2 regions of the Paenibacillus lentus genome follow, and region 2 is predicted to be linked to the other one. Evidence: predicted binding sites of a transcription regulator. Region 2 holds the regulator's gene; the other holds the start of a gene.
The links. Region 2 encodes Rex, which represses fermentation and respiration genes when NADH is low (regulators of the CRP and FNR family bind a similar motif). Its sites were predicted from a motif close to TTGTGAAATATTTCACAA; they were not measured.

Region 1 (4,532 bases), 210 kb from region 2:
CACGGAATTACAGATATGCAGCCATATACAGCGATGATGGATCGGGCGTGGCAGTTCCGAACGGTAGGATATGGTCATGATCTCAAGACATGGAGCGATATCATCAGCGCGCTTCGACTGGTTGGTTATGATTATGTCATCAGCATCGAGCACGAGGACGGATTAATGTCCATAGAAGAAGGTCTATCGAAGGCCGTACGCAATTTGCAGGGAATCATTATCGAAGATTCAGCCGCTGATATGTGGTGGGTATAAATGGTTAAGGAAGCAGTATAATAGAATTAGCGGCTACCGCATCGGTAGCCGCTAATTTTTTTGAAACATATTGCGAGAATACGAAAGACCGAGTAGAATTGGAACTTAAAGTGGATTCACTCCTGTTTAATTTTAAGTATAATCAAATATTATCCCAGTGTTCATGTTTAAGAAAATATGATAAGGTTGATATATACTAACTAAACGTAAGTTTTGGGCTTTTTAAGTCCATCGGGTAAAGAGGTGAAGAGCAATGGAAGATGCGCATCATACACTATGTCCGCGTTTTGAGTCTGCTTTCTCGATCTTGGGCAAGCGCTGGAATGGACTTATCATCCATTCATTAATGAATGGACCGAAGCGGTTCAAGGACATTTCTAATCTAATTCCATCGATGAGCGATAAGATGTTGTCTGAACGAATGAAAGATTTAGAGAACGAAGGCATCCTGGTACGACATGTATATCCGGAGACGCCGGTGCGAATTGAGTATGAGCTGACGGAAAAAGGTCTCGCATTGGGGCCAGTTATGGGCGAGGTGCAATGCTGGGCCGAGAAGTGGATCGAATAAGCTGTTCGTGCCGTTACCTGTGACGGATCGGCACGAATAATAAAGAAAGTGGGTGTATTTGTGGCTGAGGTCATTGTGATCGGAGCAGGGCCAGCGGGAGCTAGCGCAGCTTTGTTCCTGGCAAAAGCGGGGAAGGAGACCCTTGTTCTTGACAGCAATACGAGCATGACGAAACGGGCTTGGATTGACAATCATTACGGAGCTGCGGGACTCTCCGGTCCGGATTTACTTCAAATTGGACGTGAACAGGCAGAGAAGTTCGGGGCCAAATTCATCGAAGAGAAAGTAATGGCCATTGATACCAATGGCGGTTCAAAACTGACCGTAAAGACGGAATCAGGCCGCAGCTTTGAAGCATCCCATATTATTTTGGCTACAGGCGTTTTGACCGAATTGGCAAGCTCCATCGGGCTTGAGCTGAAAGATGGTACGGAGCCGCGGATCAAGACCGTCATCCAGACGGACGGCGCGGGCAGAACCAGTAAGCCGCGAATTTGGGCCGCAGGAACGGTGGCAGGAGTGAGCGTCCATACGATTATTACGGCTGGAGATGGAGCCAAAGTAGCTATAGAATTAATTAGTGAAATGAACGGTGAGCGGTATGTTGACCACGATATCCTAAAATAGCATCAAACGAAGTTATATCTTATGATTGATTGAGGGCTGCCCCTGGATAGGGCGAGCCTTTTTTTCGTTTGTATTAAGCACATTGTACAAATGTTACTTTAAGTTAGTCATAAAAAATAGACATTTCATGTGACTGCAATCACAAAGTGTGCAAAGCAGCTCATTTACGATAATTGTATCCTGGAGTCTAGGAGAAATAACTCATGATATGGAGGGCGAGTATCTGTAATTCGCAGGAATTGATTAACCCAGTTATATGTATTAAATATGGATTGCTTATGTTTTTAGGTTTGAGAACTGTCCACCAGTCCGGTATGCTAGAGTAAGAAACTCGATTTGGCATTTACGGAAAGCAGGTGCAGTCATGAGCTACAAATCTGGTTTAATACTAATAATGATCGTAATTACCGCTCTGCTTAGCACAGCCTGTGCAGCACAGCCTATAGAAGAGCCGGAGCCGCTGGTACAGGTAGAAGAGGATAATCATGATGATGACATTACCTTGAAAATCGACGGCAGCACGTTGATCCCGGATGTAACGAGCAACCTTCACTTTGATTATATGGAAGGAATTACTTTGCGACAGGCTCTAGAGAGCAGTCAGACAATTCAGCTTACGAATGAAGGCAAGGGGATATCGTCTGTTGGAGACGTGTCGTTGGATTCTACCTTAGAGTGGGGCGTAAAATTAAATAAGCAGGATTTGAAGCCTGAAGAGTGGAATACGAAGCTGAAAAAAGGCGATGTTATTCTCGTCTATGTCAAGACGGTCAATAACGAGGCGGATCTATCGGAGCAGGGAGCGCTTATTTTAACGGTTAACAATAGCTTAGTGAATAGCGGAGAGCGTCTTCATTATGTGAGCCGTTATGAAGATAATATTACGGTTAGGGATTTGCTGAGAATGAGCGGAATCGTCACATTCAATTTAAACAATAAGCGGATTATCGCCGTAAACGGGCATCAACCGGGAATGAATGAGAAGTGGATCTTAAAAGTGAATCATAAAGAGCTCAGGGAGAGCGGCTTGGAGATGCGCTTGAGGCCGCATGATCATGTGCAGCTGGAGCTTGTTAGAATGTAACAATCCAATCTGTAGGTTCTCATTTCGCGAAAACACAACTGGAATGATTTTTAAGTTGATTTTCGCGAAATGTACTTTTCAAGATGAATGGAAAGAAAAACTATGACAATTATTGTGATAATATTCACAATTGGTGTGAATTAAATCACAATGTATCCGAAATTTTAAGTATATAATTAAAACATCACTTTAGGAAAACGAAGGCTCTAGTCAGAAGGAGGCATTCCTCAATATGAACAATAACAAACAAAAACTAGTCGTCATTGGGAATGGGATGGCGGGAATCAGTACAGTTGAACAAATTTTGAAGCTGTCAACACAATTTGAAATTACCGTTTTCGGAAGCGAGCCGCATCCGAACTATAATCGGATCATGCTCTCGTATGTTTTGGAAGGAAGTAAGACGCTTGATGATATCGTTCTAAACGACTGGCATTGGTATGCTGATCACGGTATTACGCTGCACACGGGAACCAAGGTCGCGAAAATCGACCAAATGAGCAAAGAAGTGGTCACCGAGCAGGGGATGCGGGTACCTTACGATAAGGTCATTATCGCGACCGGCTCCAACTCGTTTATTCTCCCGATTCCTGGTAGCGATAAACAAGGGGTTATCGGCTTCCGCGATATCGCAGACTGCAACCAAATGCTGGAGGCTGCAAAGACGTACAAAAAAGCGGCGGTGATCGGTGGGGGACTGCTTGGTTTGGAAGCCGCCAAAGGATTGGTCCAATTAGGAATGGACGTTACTGTCGTTCACCTGATGGAAGATTTGATGGAGCGGCAGTTGGACCATCAGGCTGCGCTTATGCTGCGTCATGAATTAGAGCGCCAAGGTATTAAGTTCAAGATGGAAGCCCAGACGGTTGAATTGCTTGGAGATGAGAGAGTAAGCGGTCTGCGTTTTGCCGACGATACGGTTTTAGAGGCCGAGTTCGTTGTTATGGCTGTAGGCATCAAGCCGAACGTTGAAGTTGCTAAGAATAGCGGCATTGAGGTGAACCGCGGCATTGTTGTTAATGATTATATGCAGACCTCGATGGAGGATGTATATTCCGTAGGCGAGTGTAATGAGCACCGTGGCGTATGCTATGGACTCGTGGCTCCGCTATTCGAACAAGGCATGGTTCTTGCGAAGCACATTTGCGGCGTGGATACAGCTCCTTACGAGGGTTCTGTCGTATCGACGAAACTGAAAATATCGGGCGTAGATGTATTCTCCACTGGGGAGTTTATCGATGGGCCCGAGCATACAGTCATTGTTAGTAAAGATGACTGGAAGCGCACATATAAGAAAATATTACTCAAAGACGGTGTCATGGTCGGTGCCGTGCTCTACGGAGATATCAATGATTCGGCGGAGCTGCAGAAGCTGATCAAGCAACAGACAGTGATGACCGATGAACTGTATGACACACTGATGGGCTCGGGCTGCTGCGGCGGAGGTGCGAAGAAAACCGCCTCGATCGAGGCCATGCCTGATGAAGAGATCGTCTGCGGCTGTAATGGGGTAACGAAAGGGAGTATCATCGAAGCGGTAACGAGTCAGGGACTGACGACTGTCGATGAGATCAAGGCCTGCACCGGGGCGACCCGTTCGTGCGGCGGTTGCAAGCCGGTCGTAGAGCAAATTTTGCAATATGTGCTGGGAGACGGGTTCGAGACAGCGGCCAAAGAGGGCATCTGCGGCTGTACGACATTGGATCGCGACGAAATTGTTGCCGAAATCAGAACAAAAGGCCTGCAGACGACCAAAGAAGTTATGAATGTGCTGGGCTGGAATGAGCCTGAAGGCTGCTCGAAGTGCCGTCCTGCGCTCAATTACTATCTCGGCATGGTCTATCCGGATACCTATGAGGACGAGAAGGAATCGCGCTTTGTGAACGAGCGTATGAACGCCAACATTCAGAAGGATGGAACGTATACGGTTGTTCCGCGGATGTATGGGGGCGTAACGACGCCGGAGGATTTGAAGAAAATCGCCGATGTCTCTCT
Region 2 (16,790 bases):
CTGCATATGTCCCATAGGCCCGGCGGAGCTGGCTATTTATTTTAGCCAACACGATATCATAATCAAAAGGCTTTGTTATATAGTCATCTGCCCCATTTTCCAGTGCCATCACCTGATCCATTTTGCCATCACGCGCCGATAGGAATAAGATGGGGCATGTCGACAAATTACGTATTTGCCGGCACCAATAATATCCGTCATATTTGGGCAAATTTACATCCAGCAGCACGAGGTGAGGCGCAAATTGCTGAAACTGTATTTTAATGCTATCGAAATCCGTTACTGCAAAGGTGTCGTAATCGAACTTATGCAAATAAGCCTCCAGCAATTTGACCAGTCCCGGATCATCTTCAACGATGAAAATTTTAAACATGCTCGCTCTCCTTTATTATTAACGGAAAATTACTCACTCCTAGTTAACCCTCCTCTATCTTAGCAAAAAAAAGCCCCTAGAGGCGAAAAAGAAGCTCTGCCGAAATGCAGAGCCTCTTCTTCTTAATCCAATTAATAATCATCATAACGGCTTCCTTTGTTCTTGCTTCTTGAAAGCAGCTTGAACCCGCCCCCTATGAGCACTAGGGATACAATAACCGGTCGCAAATACGTGTCAATAAAATACTCGATTCGAAATTCCGGAAGGAAGCGGTTGAATATCGGAACGATTAAGCTCATTGTCACGTAATAGATGCCCAGGAGCAGCAAAATTAAACCAATCCAGTTCTGGTTGTCCCCTTTCCAATCAAAAAGCGGGCGATCCTCCAGGGGTATATGGTCGTACCTGCTCGTCGCTTGCAGCCCGTCAAAAAAACTGTAGAACCATATGACCGGCACGATAAACAAAAATAACGACAGTCGCAGCACATCGATAATATAGAAGCTTCCTAGAAATAATACCATCAGCTGGAGACCCCGTTTTTGCATTCCGAGATACATCTGTCCCGCCCCCGGGAAGGCGGATAAGAGCGTTGCCAGCACTTTGCTGCGCTTCCCCTCGCCTCGCCCTGATTCCCACTCGTCGAACAGCGTGCGATCAACCAGCAGCTCTCCAGCCTGTTTGCGATGAACCAGCTGGACGGCATCGAACATGCAGTATAGCCATATAATCGGTAGCAGGCCGAGGAATAACAGAAATACGGTCTCATTGGTCAAGCCGGTAATAACGAACATTATTGTAATCAAGCCGAAGAAGCTGATCAAAAATGATAATCCCCGCTGCATCAAACCAAGCTGAAAATGGCCTAGACCAGGCACAAACGATAATAAAATCGTATAGAAGCGCTCAGCATCCGCCTCGCCTTTACGCGTTGATTCGTACGGATAGCTCGACAGATCCGCAGCAGGAGCTCTAAGCAGAGTAATCGTAATATCCAGCATACTGATGCACCAAAGCACAAAAGCGCATATGGCGGCAGCCAGCATAAATCCCCCGTCATTGCTTGCAACGGCTACCAGGAAGCCGAGCATCAATCCGCCGAAGAAAAATAACGGGTACAAAATTCCTCGGACTTTACGCCCCCAATATAAATGGCCCAGGCCGGGAATAAAATTTAACATGAACGCCAGCATGCGGTTACGGTATCTTGGCAATATAAACCCATCCTTTCTAAAGAGTACTTTATGGCTTCAATTGATCAATCCAACCTGACGTTTTCTCCATAATCCGTTCGCTTAATGGCGGCTCCGAGGAAGGAGGGACGACATGATAAGCACCTGAAGTCATGTGGTCAAATACCCCGAACGATAACAGAAACAACGTAATTGACGCAGCAATAACATAATTAAATAGCGGGTGCTCGCGTATGCGGCGTTTACCAGCTTGCCGCTTAACTTCCCCTCTTGCTTGCTGCGCCTCACCTGAAGCAGGAAGCCTATGCATCAGCTCTTCGATGAATGCATCCTCCTGCTGCAGTCCGGGCAGCCTCTCCTCAAGGCTGGATAGTGCTGCCATGTATGCTTCAAGTGCATTAGGATCATGTACAAGCAATGACTCCGCATGTTTGGACTGTTGCTCATCCAGCTCGCCAAGAATGTATTTGCTCCAGATGAGCAAATTGTCCTCATTGTTCTTGCCCTTGGTGCTTACTTTATTCAGTTCCCTTTCATTCATCGCCACTCTTCCTCCTTCCAATGCTCCCGAATCCATGATCTCGCCCGGTACAGCCTTGATTCCACCGATTTCACAGCAATAGAATATTCTGCGGCAATTTCGTCATAGCTTTTTCCTTCTAAATAAAAGGCCGTAATTATATCGCGATGTCCTGGCGGCAGCTCCTTAATTCGGCTTCGAAGCCGAAGCTTACGCTCCTCATGCATTAATTGCTGCAAGGTATCGTCCTCTTGAACTGGCGCAATATGTAACACTTCCGCGGGATCCCACTGCTCCTCCTTACGGCGATCCCGCTTCCGCTTCAAATCAATTGATTTATGAATTGCAATACGCGTCAACCAGGTTTTAAAGCCTTCATTACGATAACCGGGGAGAGATTTGTAAATTTGCAAAAATATTTCCTGCGAGGCGTCCTCGGCTTCATTTGCATCATGAAGAACAGAATAAGCAATCCGAAATACATATGTGCCGTATGCCTTCACCAATTCCCTAAATGCACTGCGGTCGCCCTGCTTTATTTTTAGAATAAGTGTCTTTTCCTCAATGACTCTCCCCTCCTTCCATAAATATAGACGAAGTCATCTGGCACTGCCCCTGCATATTTATTAAAAAATCTTTGAAAGTACTCCTCGCAAAAAAGACGCTGACGATTTCGGTAATCGCTAGCGTCTCTATCCTCTTGGAATGTAACCGCTCAGTATTGCTGCTAGGTCGCTGCTGCATTAACTACGAACATACCTTACTCGCTCTTCAATCTATGTATCCTCTAGACCGCCCCGCAAAAAATTCGCCTTCATATTGTCACTATCAGAATGATGCTTCATAGCTGCTACAGCTCGTCCCTCGATCGTAAGCATCCAGTAGTTTGCTAGGAAGAAAAACCTCTCCTTGCGGAGATTTGGCAATTATAATGACTGGCTGCCACTCCCTCAAGAAGAGGTTCTTTGTTGAAATCCTATATAACTATTAAGTAGCTAACGTCCCATACTCCGGAATTTCTGAGCATATGCCTTGGCATCCTCAACCGTCTGTACGCGATTGCGGCTCCATTCTAGCAAAATTCGATCGATATAGCGAAAATGCACCTTACCGGCAAAGACGGCTTCCTTTAATGCGAGTAAAATAAGATCCTCCGGATATCCATCTTGATCCACCCAACCGGAAATCGTCTCGCATTCCATCGGTGATAAGGGTCTGGCGAATTCCTTCTCAAAAATGACGAATAAATTTCGCTCGTTTACCTCCTGCTGGACAGCAGCTATCTCACGTTCCCGCTGACTTGTCCGCTGCCGCATCGCTGATCGTTCTTCAGTAATGCAATGAGCCAAACGTTCATACATCCCTGTCAGGTTGTAGCTTTCGAATTGGATGCCGGTTTGTTCATCAAGCTCTACATCGATGCTGATGAAGTGATCCTTCATCAGGCGTTGGATGACGGAGGAGACCTCACCAGGCGCTCCTCCCATTCGTTCCTCCAACTGGTCTATCGATGGAAAATCATTTTGCTCCGTCTGCTTATAGACAATCAGTTGCAGCAGTAGCATGACCTCGGTATCACTTAAACCGAGTTTCCGGTAATGGATCATCAGAGCCGCTGGCACAGAAATAACACCGGTTTCCATGCCGTAAGCGACTCCTTTGGCCCATACCTTCCAGCCTTCGGTCAATGCCATACGTCCTCACCTTTCCTATCCCTAGCAACCCCGTACTTGTATTGTATAACGAAAAAGATGATTTCCGGGCTACTTTCTTTTACGGATACAGACGGTACAACATCCGTGGGAACGGAATCGTCTCGCGAACATGTTCAAGTCCGCAAATCCATGCGACGGTCCGCTCCAGTCCAAGTCCAAAGCCGGAATGCGGTACTGAACCATACTTGCGCAAATCTAAATACCATTGATACGTTTCCGGTGACAGCTCGTGCTCTTTAAAACGGGCTTCCATCAGCTCCGGATCATCAATCCGTTGCGATCCGCCTATAATCTCTCCATAGCCTTCTGGAGCGATCATATCCGCGCAAAGCACGACCTCTGGCCGATTTGGGTCAGGCTTCATATAGAATGCCTTGATGCCAGCCGGATAATGCGTGATAAATACCGGCTTGTCATACTGCTCGGCAATCGCCGTTTCATGTGGCGCACCAAAATCTTCTCCCCAAGGAATATCGAAGCCCTTCGTATGCAGGAAATCGATAGCTTCATCATAAGTAATCCGCGGGAACGGTGCCTGGATGTTTTCCAGCTTGGTAATATCACGGCCGATAGCTTCTAGCTCGGATCGACAATTTTTCAATACGGATTGGACGACATGTGTAACGAACTGTTCCTGAACGACAAGGCTCTCCTCATGATCGGTAAAAGCCATTTCCGGTTCAATCATCCAAAATTCGATCAAGTGACGGCGGGTCTTGGATTTCTCCGCGCGGAACGTCGGCCCGAAGGAATAAACCTTGCCTAGGGCCATTGCCGCAGCTTCCATATAAAGCTGACCGCTTTGCGTCAAATAAGCATCCTCATCAAAGTATTTCGTATGGAACAGGTTCGTTGTTCCCTCCGCTGACGTTGGGGTCAGGATCGGCGGGTCAACAAGTGTAAAGTGGTGCTGATCGAAAAACTCTTGAATCGCTCTGATGATTTCCGCACGAATGACCATGATCGCCCGCTGCTTCTGGGAACGAAGCCACAAATGACGATGATCCATCAGGAAATCGACGCCATGCTCTTTCGGTGTAATCGGATAATTTTCCGTCAATTGAATAATGTCAAGCTCCGTAACCGTCATTTCGTAGCCGGATTGGCTGCGTGGCTCCTCCCGAATGACACCCGTTACATAAAGCGAAGACTCTTGCGTCAAGCTCTTGGCTGCATTCCAGGTATCTTCGGATACTTCGCTCTTAACGACAACAGCTTGGATGTAGCCCGTTCCGTCACGAAGTTGCAAAAACTGAATTTTACCGCTTGAGCGTTTGTTGTTTAGCCAGCTGCCGATGACGACCTTCTCACCGACATGCTCGTTAACCTGACGAATCACCGTTTTATTCGTCATGCATGAACATCTCCTCTATCTCTGTACTGATTTCTTTCGTTTTATTGCCCTTCTTTAACGATACGATGCGTATCCCGAGCAATGACCAGTTCCTCATTCGTAGGGATAACAAGAACCTCTACCTTAGAGTTCGGCGTAGAAATGCGACGCGGATCTCCGGAACGAATTTTGTTCAGCTCAAGGTCAATTTCAACGCCGAGATAAGTTAAGTTCTCGCATACCTTCTCGCGTACTATTGCTGAATTCTCGCCTACTCCTGCTGTAAATACAATCACGTCTACGCCGTTCATCGCTGCCGCATAAGAACCGATGTATTTGCGCAAACGGTATTCATACATTTCAAAAGCGAGCGTAGCATTTGGTTCATCGGCTTCCATCCCATCGGTAATATCTCGCATATCGCTACTCGATCCAGATATCGCCAGCAAGCCGCTGTGCTTGTTCAGCATAGAATTCACTTCGTTAATTGTAAGCTCTTCTTTGTTCATTACAAAAGGCACTACAGCCGGATCCAAATCTCCGCTTCTCGTCCCCATAATCAATCCTTCCAGCGGAGTCATGCCCATAGAAGTATCAACAGAGACGCCATCCTTAACAGCCGTCAAGCTAGCTCCATTTCCAATGTGGCAGGTGATGATTTTCAAGTCCTCAATCTTCTGCCCCAAAAATTCAGCCGCAGTGTGGCTTACATACTCATGCGAAGTTCCATGGAATCCATAACGACGAACCCTATGCTTCTTATACAGTACCTTAGGAATCGCATATAAATAAGCTTTTTCTGGCATCGTCTGGTGGAATGCCGTATCAAACACAACGGTTTGCGGGACGTTCGGCAGGTTTGCCTCGGCAGCCTGAATCCCCATCATGCATGCTGGATTGTGTAGTGGAGCCAAATCGAATAAACGGCGAATTTCGGATTTTACTTCCCCGGTAATTAGAGCCGAACCTTTAAATGCTTCGCCGCCATGTACTACCCGGTGGCCCACTGCCTCGATTTCATCAATCGCTTGGAGCACGCCATGCTCTTTGTGAGTAAGCTTTTCGAGTACCTTACGAATCGCTGTCGTGTGCTCCAGAATATCACTAACCTCGGTCACTTCCTCTTTGCCTGTCGGCTTATGAGTGAGAATCGAAGAATCCATACCGATCCGTTCGACTAGACCTTTAGCTAATACAGATTCATCCGTCATGTCATACAGTTGATATTTCAGGGAAGAGCTTCCCGCGTTAATTACAAGAACTTTCATAACCGGTCACCATCCTTGTCGTATTTGAAAAATCCTTCGCCCGTCTTCACACCTAAGCTTCCAGCGCGGACCATTTTTTTCAATACAAAGGAAGGACGGTATTTTAGATCGCCGAATTCACGGAACATGCGCTCGAGTGCAGCCAATACGGAGTCCAGACCAAAACGGTCAGCCATTTCAAGCGGCCCGTACTGGAACTGATACCCAACGCGCATGGCATTGTCGATATCTTCGGCAGTTGCAACGCCCTCACCAAGCACGTGCAGCGCTTCGTTAATCATGACGCAAATGATGCGAGAAGTAACGAATCCTGGTGATTCATACACCATGATACCGCGTTTATCGACAACTTCCTCCACGAAATGCTTGGTTTCTTCAAACGTTGTATCCGATGTTTTGAGTCCGCGGATGATTTCCACAAGATTAATTTTGGATACCGGATAAATAAAGTGCATGCCAATTACCCGCTCGGGATACATTGTTGAACCGGCAATTTCTGTCAGACTGAGCGTTGACGTGTTACTGGCCAGAATAATGTTGCTTGGGCACACATGATCAAGCTCCTTGAACACCTCTTTTTTGGCATCCAAATCCTCCGAAATGGTCTCGATGACCATATCGCAGGTACCCAATTCAGCAAGATGGGTTACTTTATGGACTTTAGACAAAATCAGCTTTTTCTCGGCCTTGGTAATAGCCCATTTCTCAAGCTGCTTATCCAAGCTCGTTTCTATCATATTATAAGCGTGGTCTAATTTTTCAGGTGATTCTTCTACGAGAAGCACATCGAGTCCTTTGGCTGCCAGCATTTCGCTAATTCCCTGACCCATCGTGCCGCCGCCAATGACACCTATTCTTTTGAAGTTCATGGTTCCTTCGCTCCATCCTTTCATCGTCTACACATAATATTGTACCCTTCATGTCGAATAATACAATTTTTTAATACCCAACATATAATAATATCTTAGCACGGACAAAAAGTAAAAAAAATAACCGGCACAAGATTTATGCCGGTAAAAGGACACTGTCACCAAATTGACATCTAAATTGCTCTCCGGAAAGGCGCTCTTCCCGTAAAAGAATTTCCAGCGACTTGTCGAACACGGTGGAATGATCGATCAGCAATTGTTTCGATCTGGCTGCGAGTTCATCCAATATCGCCGAATTTTCCCTCATGAGGACTTCCTTGGTCATCATATCCATGTTGACGATACCAAGGGAAGTCAGCCCGGAGGTCATCATCGTATGCACGATGTTGATCGCTTGCTCAAAATCGTTGCTAGAGCCAGTGCTGCGCTCGCCATAATAGATCTCCTCGGCGGCCGCCCCGGCCAAGGCGATAATAATTTGGCCTTCTAAATAAGCTTTTGTATATAAATATTTATCTTCCTGCGGATTATGGCGGACATAGCCAAGCGCCCTTCCGCGCGGGCTAAGCGCAACCTGATTGACGCTGCCCGGTGCCACTGCTTCGGCTGCTATCGCATGGCCTAGCTCATGAATCGCCACACGGCGCTTCTCTTCCTCCGTTGATTCCCGGTCTGTCCGTTCGCCGAGCATTACCTTATCGATCGCCATGGATAGATGGCGTTGCTCAATTTCCTTCTTGTCTTCTCTCATCGCATAGATCGCTGCCTCGTTCATGACGCTTTCCAGCTGTGCGCCCGAAAATCCAAAGGACTCCTCGGCGAGCTTCTCCAGACTAACACCCTCTTGCAGCGGTTTATTCTTCGCGTGCAGCTCCAATATATGCAAACGGCCTTTCTTATCGGGTAAATCGACCTGGATATGGCGGTCGAATCGACCTGGGCGCAACAGCGCTGCATCCAGCATTTCCTTGCGGTTTGTCGCCGCCATAAGCAAAATACGCGGCGCTTCTGCCGAATAGATACCATCCATCTCTGTCAACAATTGATTCAGCGTTTGATCATATTCGCGCTGCTGACCGCCTTCTCTTTTGCCGCCAATCACATCGATTTCATCGATAAAAATAATTGCATTCTCCTTGTTCTCTTTCGCGGCTCGGGTTCGCGCCTCTTTAAACAATTCACGTATCCTTCCCGCACCGACCCCGACGTACATTTCTACAAATTCACTGCCCGAAGCGGCAACAAAGACTGAGTTCGTATAATGCGCCGCTGCCTTTGCCATCAGCGTTTTTCCTGTTCCCGGAGGGCCGGTGAGCAGAATTCCTTTGATCGGTCTAATTCCAAATTGCTTAATTTCTTCATGGCGAACCATGAAGTCCAGCGCTTCCTGTAACTCTTGTTTCGCGCTGTCCTGGCCTCCAATTTCTTCAAAGGTCAGCTTGGCAGGACCTGCTTTTTTCCGCTTCCGCTCCTGAGCCGCACCAATCGTGATGCCTCCACGCATTTTTAGCGCGGCAAATACCGCACCTGCCATGAGCGTGGCAATAATAAGCGGAACTACATTCAAGCCAATAAATGCCATAAAAACCAATAGCACAGGAACAAATCCGACAATAACTTCCCACATCCATTTACGCATTGGGCCACACCCCCAATTTCTGCGGAATCCGGGGCAAAATAACGTATTTGCTCGCCGCTCCATCGGTTAGCGTCAGATAGACGTTATCGTTGTCCATAACGGCGGTTGTCCGCAGCGTATCATACTTCTGCTCCAATTGCGTCAACGTGCTCTGTATTTCCGTATATTGTCTGCTCTCCATAGCTTGAGCAACAGAAAACAGTGCTTCACTCCAAATTTGATCCAAAGCCGCTGAAGAATGATCTTTTACTTCCAGCTTTAATGAACGCTTGCCTAAAAGCTGTTGGCCATCCTTCTCAATATAGCGAACAAGCCCGCCTATATCCGTACCAGCTTCAAGATCAAGTTTCACCCCCACCTCTTTGGGGGTAATATTCAATTTAACATGATTTACGCCTTCATATTGCTGTACCAGCTTGTGTAACGGAGCCTCGATCGCCCATTGGCTGTAGCCAAACCATCCTCCAAACAACAATACAGCAGAGAATGCTGCGATGGCGACAATTTGTCTAATTCGTAATTTCATTCGCGGCCTCCTTCTATATAGTATATATAAATACTTGCGAATATTGATATACTCTGATCTATCAAAACTTACAAATAAAAGTATAACATACTAGTACATCGTATATCGAAGCCAAAGTATGAATATATTTAAAATTTTTAGAAAATAAAAAATACCCTGGCTCTATGGAGCGAGGGTATTTCTACTGTTAACTGTTATATTTATTGATGCACAGTGCTGTGTGTCTTATAACCTTAAACTCTACCATTGATCATCGATTGGGTAGCGTGAATTTATCAGGCAAAGCCGAGCCGTCGCTGAACCGGAAGAATTGATAATAATGATGCTCTTCTTCCTTGTAAAACAACTGCCATACATACTCATCCTCATAGATCCCGGGCATGAGTCTGACAATTCTGATCCCGGGTAGCGATTGGTTGATGATATTCCGGATTTGCTGCTCCGACTTTCCATTGGCCAGAAGCTCTTCATGGGCTTCTCCGCTCTCCGGAAGCCAAACCATCAGCTCTTCACCGTTCTCATTCTTCCCTTTAATGACCCAGCAAACCTCATCCCAAACCGATTTCCACGTCTTATCGACCGAAATAATACTCGTTTGCTGCTTAGCCGACTGAATCGCCGACTTCTCCTCAATCCAAATATCCTGCTGTATATATACATAAAAACGATGAAGGCCGAAGAGTACCAGCAGCAGAATGAGAATAGAGAGCAGGATCCATTGGGTTCTCTTCTTCAACCTTCTCTTCCTCTCTAATACCAAACTTAAATCTATCTCAATGCTATCTGATTATCTGGACAACAAGCCCTCAAATGCCGCTTGAGCTTCGTGGCGAATCCGCTCTTCATCCAATGTGAGACAAACGCCGTGCTTCACGATTTGTTTCCCATCAACCCATACATGCTCAACATCTTTCGGGCCTGCTGAGTATACGACATGAGACACATAATCGGTTCTAGGCACAAAATGCGCCTGCTCTGTATTAAGAGCGATGAAATCCGCCTTCATTCCCGCAGCAAGCTTGCCCGTATTGTTCAGGAACACCGATTGCGCGCCGTATTCCGTGCCCATTCGCAAAGCTTCCAATGCCGGCACAGCCGTTGGATCGCCCGATACCCCTTTATGGATCAAAGCGGCAAGCCGAATTTCCTCGAACATATCCAAATTATTATTGCTCGCTGCGCCGTCAGTTCCCAAGGACACAGTAACTCCTGCTTTCAGCAGCTCAGGAACTCGAGCCACACCGCTCGCCAACTTCAAGTTACTTCCCGGGTTATGGGAAATAGCGACTTTATGAGCGGCAAGCACTTCAATTTCCTCATCCGTCAAATGCACGCCATGCGCAAGCAAGGTCGGGCGAGAGAACATTCCCAGCTTAAGCAAGTGCTCTACCGGCCTCGCACCGTAATCGGCTACATTTTGCTCTACTTCGGCTTGAGTCTCTGACATATGGGTATGCATCGGCAAATCGAGATCATGCGCGGCTTGCACGAATTGCTCGATGTAGTCCGGCGGACAAGTATAAGGAGCATGCGGCGAAATCATCGTCGTTATCCGGCCGTTGGCTTTTCCGTGCCAGTTCCGGGCAAAAGCCACGGCTTCATCCAGCTTCTGCTTCTGGACCTCCGGCGGACAAAGACCGATTGCCCCGCGCATAAGCACGCCACGAATACCCGATTCCTCCGTTACCTGGGCAACCTGATCCATATGGTCATACATATCCAGAAAGGTCGTTGTGCCTCCTTTGATCATTTCCAGTACAGACAGCGCCGTCCCCCAGTATACATCGCTCCCTGTAAACTTTGCTTCCATCGGCCACATTTTCTCCTGCAGCCATTTTTGCAGCACCATGTCGTCCCCATAGCCGCGGAGCAGCGACATAGCCGCATGACCATGCGTATTGACTAAGCCTGACAGAAACAACAGTCCTCTGCCGTCCAGCACTTCGGCATCATCGCAGTGATCCGGACGCTCAGAACCAATATAGGTAAGAAGATCATCCTCAACGAGCATAAAGCCGTCGATAACGGTTTGATCCTGCTCCAAAACGGCAAATGTGCCGTTCTCAATTAACATTTTACGACTCATTAGAAGTTAGTTCCTTTCCATCATGCAAATAATAAGCTAGACTGAGCAAATCCGTCGTGAAATCGGCCGCATGAATTCTTACCTCTGGCGGAACCTTCAATATCGTTGGCGCAAAGTTTAGAATCGCCCCGATGCCAGCAGCCACAAGTTGATCGGCAACCCGCTGAGCTTCAAAATGGGGCACGGTAATAATTCCGATCCGAATACCTAATGCCTTTACTGTTTCAACGAGTTCATCGATCGGCTGTACAGTAATATTGTTGATTTTGCTACCGATTTTAGACGGTGCTGCATCGAACACCGCCACGATTTTCATATTATCCTTTAAATATGCATTATAGTTGGACAATGCTTGACCTAAATTACCAGCTCCTACAAGAGCTACGTTGATTTGCTGATCCAAATTTAGGATTTGTCTTATTTTCTCAATGAGATATGATACATCGTATCCGATGCCTTTACGACCAAAATCCCCAAAATAAGCTAGGTCTTTACGAATTTGCGCAGGATTGAGATCAAGTTTCTGACCTAGTTCCTGAGAGGACACCGTCGGCACTTCACGCAGGCTCAGCTCATTGAGGAAACGCAAATAAACAGGTAATCTGCGTACAACCGCATCGGAAATTTTCTCTGATTTCATAGCTTTTCTCCCCTTAAAATGGCGCGATATGAATTACGGTTATTGCTCCTTTACTTCCTGGACTTCGCAAACGTCAAGCCATTCGGAAATTCTCGGAACCATTTGCTCGGTCGGCATATGTTCCATTTTAGGCCCAGGCAGTGAATATAAAAAATACTTTCCATAGTAAGATTCCAAGATGCGCGTGTCGTAAACTACAACTATGCCGCGATCCTGCGAAGAGCGAACCAGGCGCCCAAATCCTTGCTTGAAACGTATGACGGCCTGCGGTACGGACAGCTTCATAAACGGATTCTTCTTCTCCTTCTGCAGCCGTTCGCTCTTCGCCTCTACAAGCGGATGATTGGGCGGCTGAAAAGGCAAGCGAACGATCGCCAGGCTTGTCAGCGCCTCTCCAGGAATGTCCACACCTTCCCAGAAGCTGCTCGTACCGAGCAAAACAGAGGCTTCCTGGCCTTGAAATCTACGAGTCAGCTTCGTGCGACTGCCGCTATCCATGCCCTGGCCAATGACGGTAATACCCTCGGAGGATAAATGCTCCTTCAGCGGTTCATAAACCTGTCGCAGCATACGGTAAGACGTAAAGAGCACCAGCATACGTCCGCGCGTAGCTACTGCCGTATCTGCCAGTGACTGCACCAGCATATTTACGAAATGCTCGTCCCCCACACTGCCCTTTACACTCGGAAAGTCCCGAGGAATGACCAGCAGAGCCTGGTTCCTATAGTTGAACGGAGAAGGAAGCATCGAGGTTAGCAGCCGATCGGTATCGGCAGCCTCCTGCAGTCCCAGTTGATCAATCATATACTGAAACGACTTATCCACGGACAAAGTAGCCGAGGTCATGACCACGCTCTTCTTTTTGTCAAAGAAGTAATTTTTGAGCTGTTTACTGACATCGATTGGAACCGCATATATCTGCAAAGAGCGACTGCGGTAGTTCCCGTTTCCTTCGATCCAATACACGGTTTCCTCGTCATCCAGCTTCATAAACGTACGAATAGCTTCCCGCTCCGTTGCCAGGTCTTTGAACAGACCATTAATATCCGTTAGCAAGCTGTCTGCTCCATAATCCTCCTGCTCTTCGCGAATATCGTTCATCATGCGTTCACCCTTACGGACTACCTCGCCAAGCAGGACATAAATATGATTTTCGAGCGCGCTAAGCGTATCCCAATCCTTAGGCTTCTTCTGCGGGTGTAAACGGAGAACGAACTGTCCAGGATCGCCAGGAGCCGCGTCACTGCGTTCGGGCATCAACGAGAATAACATCTCGCTGAGCTTATCCCAGCTCTCCTTCACGTCTATAAGCGCCGGATAAATGCCATCGATAATCCCGCACCAGTCCACCGACTTCTCACTTGGTGTATTCTGAAGCAGGATTCTTAGATTAGGCAGTTGTCCGGTTTTACTATCCTTGAACAAACGGGTCAATGTATGGACTACTGTGAAATATTTCATATGAAGGCCAAGATGCTTGCCTGCGACATCCTCCAAATGATGCGCTTCATCGATGACAAGCCGCTCATATCCCGGAAGAAGCTGATGCCCAGCCTGAATGTCCGTGAACAGCTTCGAATGGTTCGTAATCACAACATCGGCAACCCCGGCCTCATGTTTAGCTCTATGGTAATAGCATTTCCTAAACCACGGGCATGATCGGCCAAGGCAGGAATCCGAATCACTCGCTACGGTGTCCCAGAAATCTCCGCCGCGATTGCCTAAATTAAGCTCTTCATCATCCCCCGTCTCGGTTTGTGTAAGCCACACGACCATTTGCGCCGCGATCATGATTTCTTCTTTGGGAGATGCAAAGTCTTTCCTACTTATTTTATGTTCAAATTTACGCAGACACAAATAATGATTTCTTCCCTTGAACACTGCTGCGCGAAAAGGAAAAGGCACAGCCTCGGTCAGCAACGGGACATCACGTTCCCGGAGCTGCTCCTGCAGGTTAATCGTATGCGTGCTTACCATGACCTTCTCATTATGCTTTACGCCATGATAGATGGCTGGAAGTAAGTAGCCCAGCGATTTCCCTGTACCCGTACCCGCTTCCACAAGAAGGTGCTTCTCCTCATCGAAGGCCTGCATCACATCCTCAAGCATCATATTCTGCGCTTCACGCTCCTCATACTGAGGCAGCTTCAAGCGCAGCCGTTCTCTCACCTGCTCCATAAACTGTTCGAAGCTGATATTTTCGAGCGGGTTGTCAACCATATGATCTCTGGCTGGAACGATATCCTTCCAATCCTCGACTTGCAGCGCATATTGACGGTAATAGGCAAATCCATCCGTACTCTGTTCGCCCTGCAGCTCTCTTTCCTGCAATGCCGCATCAAAGAACCAGCCCAAATCGCTGTCTTCTCCTGCGAACAAATCAGCTAACCGCTGTACGGTAAGAAGCGGCAAACCGGCCAATTCCTCCAAACATTTCAGAAACACATATGCCGTCGCCAGCGCATCGCTATCGGCTTGATGGGGCCGTTCATGTTCAACGCCAAACTCGGCGGCAACGAGCCCTAACTGGTAAGAACTGAGCGATGGGTAAAATATTTTCAAGAAATCCATCGTGTCCAGAATGCGTCCCGTAAACGGAAGATACCCCGTCTTGTCCAATGCGCTTTGCAGATAATTAAAATCGAAAGCCACATTGTGCCCCACGAGCACAACATCGTTGAGGAGCGGGACCATTTCCATCATGACTTCATCCAAGTCCGGTGCATCTTTGACGTCGTCCTCAGTAATTCCCGTTAATCCCGTAATGAAAGGTGGGATCGGTATCGTCGGCTTGATAAATGAATGATATACCTGGGATACGGTCAAATTATGATCTATAATTGCAAGTCCAACTTGAATGATCTCATCGGAGGACTGATTGCCTGTCGTCTCAAAGTCAAGTACAGCATATTTCATTTTTCGTTCCATGGTCCCTTTCGTTCCAGTCTTTACTTCTCTTAACAGCATAACAGAAGATGGACGTTTTGAAAATTAATACAGATAAATACAAAAGAAGCGATGCGCCGTAATATAACGAATCGCGCATCGCTTCTGCAAGTCGGCTACAGCAAAGATATAAGCTGAGTGCCATATTGAAGCTTTCCTGTACTGTGCAGACAAGCTTCCCAATTTGCTAACGGCTCCGGCAAAGTGGGGTCGCTATGATAAGCCAGGGTGAAATACTCCCTCGCTTTGCTGCGGGCTCCCCGTTTCACCTCAATACAGCCAAGCGCATTGTAAATAATGGAGCGCAGCCGTTTATTAGCCGCAGCCTTGAGGACTTCTTCAAAATAATGCACAGCCTCATCGCTTTGATCCAAATGAAGGTGGCACATCGCCAAATAAGTGCGGCCGATCAAGCTTTCCGGATATTCCTCTAGAACAGCTTGAAACTGCAGTAGAGATTGAGAAAACATCAGCAACTTATAATACCCCTGACCTTTCACAAATGCATCGTCGTTCATTTCCGGATAATCCAGCTCGCATTTCTCCTCAAGACGAATACCGCTTTGGCGCAGCGTCCCCATCTTCTCCTCAAAATTAAGCCATTCTTCAATCATGGAGTCGCTCATTTGCTGCAGAAGATGCCACTTCCTGGAGAGTTCGTGTTTATGAACACCTTGAGCGATTGGATAATGACGGGCAATTTCATCCAACATTTCATTCATTTCCGCAAATACATGTTGAAACATCATCCGCAACCCACCCTTTAACGAAAATGAAATCAGTATGAGGCCTTATGTTCATTTTTTGTTTCAGGCGGGCTTTTCATTCCCGAAGGCATAAATTGCATGACAGAGGACAGCAAGAAGCCTTCTTCTCTAACGAACCGTGGCGTGGGTTTCTTGCTCCACGGTCTCCAATGGACGATTGTTGTCATCGACAAACACGATTGTAGGCTTATGGCTTCTCAGCTCTTCCGCAGAAATTTGCGCATAGGAGATGATGATGACATGATCTCCAGGCTGAACCAGGCGGGCTGCAGCCCCATTCAGACAAATTACCCCGCTGCCGCGCGGTCCTGGAATGACATAAGTTTCTAAGCGCGCGCCATTATTATTGTTTACGATCTGCACCATTTCATTCTCGAGCAAATCTGCGGTTTCCATCAAATCCTCATCTATAGTGATGCTTCCTATATAGTTCAAATTTGCCTCGGTTACCGTAGCCCGATGAATTTTGGATTTCATCATTGTTCTATACATAGCTATTTATCTCCCTCCATCGTTAAAATAACATTATCAATCAACCGGGTCGTTCCGAATTTAACGGCAACAGCCAGCAATATTTTTCCTTCTACTTCCTTAACGCGCATAGAACCGGGCAAAGACGCCAAGGAAGGAAAACGGCGGACTTCCGCATAGTCGATTTTCGCCTCCGGCTCAGACTCGATCATTTGGACCAGTTCCTGAGAGAGATCCTCTACCGTAGCTTCCTCGCTTTCCCTAGCCAACTGCTCAGCTTGCCGTAAGGAGCGCGATAGCACAAGCGCGGCCTGTCGTTCGTCTGGCGTTAAGTATACATTGCGGGAACTGAGGGCAAGGCCGTCCTCCTCACGCACAATCGGACACGGAATAATCTCAACATCCATATTGAGATCCATAACCATTTGCGTGACTACTGCAACT

Region 1: a site for Rex is predicted at 2,650-2,667, ahead of nirB (nitrite reductase large subunit NirB). Genes of this name have one in related genera too.

The regions. Positions count from the first base shown of each region.
Region 1 covers NZ_CP034248.1:3,002,624-3,007,155, forward strand. Annotated here, with positions in the region: gene EIM92_RS13375 (sugar phosphate isomerase/epimerase family protein) at 1-255, shown strand, start outside; gene EIM92_RS13380 (winged helix-turn-helix transcriptional regulator) at 509-826, shown strand; gene EIM92_RS13385 (FAD-dependent oxidoreductase) at 887-1,453, shown strand; gene EIM92_RS13390 (hypothetical protein) at 1,818-2,537, shown strand; gene nirB (nitrite reductase large subunit NirB) at 2,770-4,532, shown strand, end outside.
Region 2 covers NZ_CP034248.1:3,206,545-3,223,334, reverse strand. Annotated here, with positions in the region: gene EIM92_RS14500 (response regulator transcription factor) at 1-373, opposite strand, end outside; gene EIM92_RS14495 (hypothetical protein) at 505-1,587, opposite strand; gene EIM92_RS14490 (hypothetical protein) at 1,616-2,107, opposite strand; gene EIM92_RS14485 (RNA polymerase sigma factor) at 2,104-2,589, opposite strand; gene EIM92_RS14480 (DnaD domain-containing protein) at 3,082-3,780, opposite strand; gene asnS (asparagine--tRNA ligase) at 3,860-5,155, opposite strand; gene EIM92_RS14470 (acetate/propionate family kinase) at 5,197-6,402, opposite strand; gene EIM92_RS14465 (3-hydroxyacyl-CoA dehydrogenase family protein) at 6,399-7,271, opposite strand; gene EIM92_RS14460 (AAA family ATPase) at 7,408-8,910, opposite strand; gene EIM92_RS14455 (hypothetical protein) at 8,903-9,436, opposite strand; gene EIM92_RS14450 (cell wall elongation regulator TseB-like domain-containing protein) at 9,687-10,172, opposite strand; gene EIM92_RS14445 (amidohydrolase) at 10,224-11,522, opposite strand; gene EIM92_RS14440 (redox-sensing transcriptional repressor Rex) at 11,512-12,162, opposite strand; gene dinG (ATP-dependent DNA helicase DinG) at 12,202-15,078, opposite strand; gene EIM92_RS14430 (tetratricopeptide repeat protein) at 15,225-15,857, opposite strand; gene panD (aspartate 1-decarboxylase) at 15,984-16,367, opposite strand; gene panC (pantoate--beta-alanine ligase) at 16,370-16,790, opposite strand, start outside.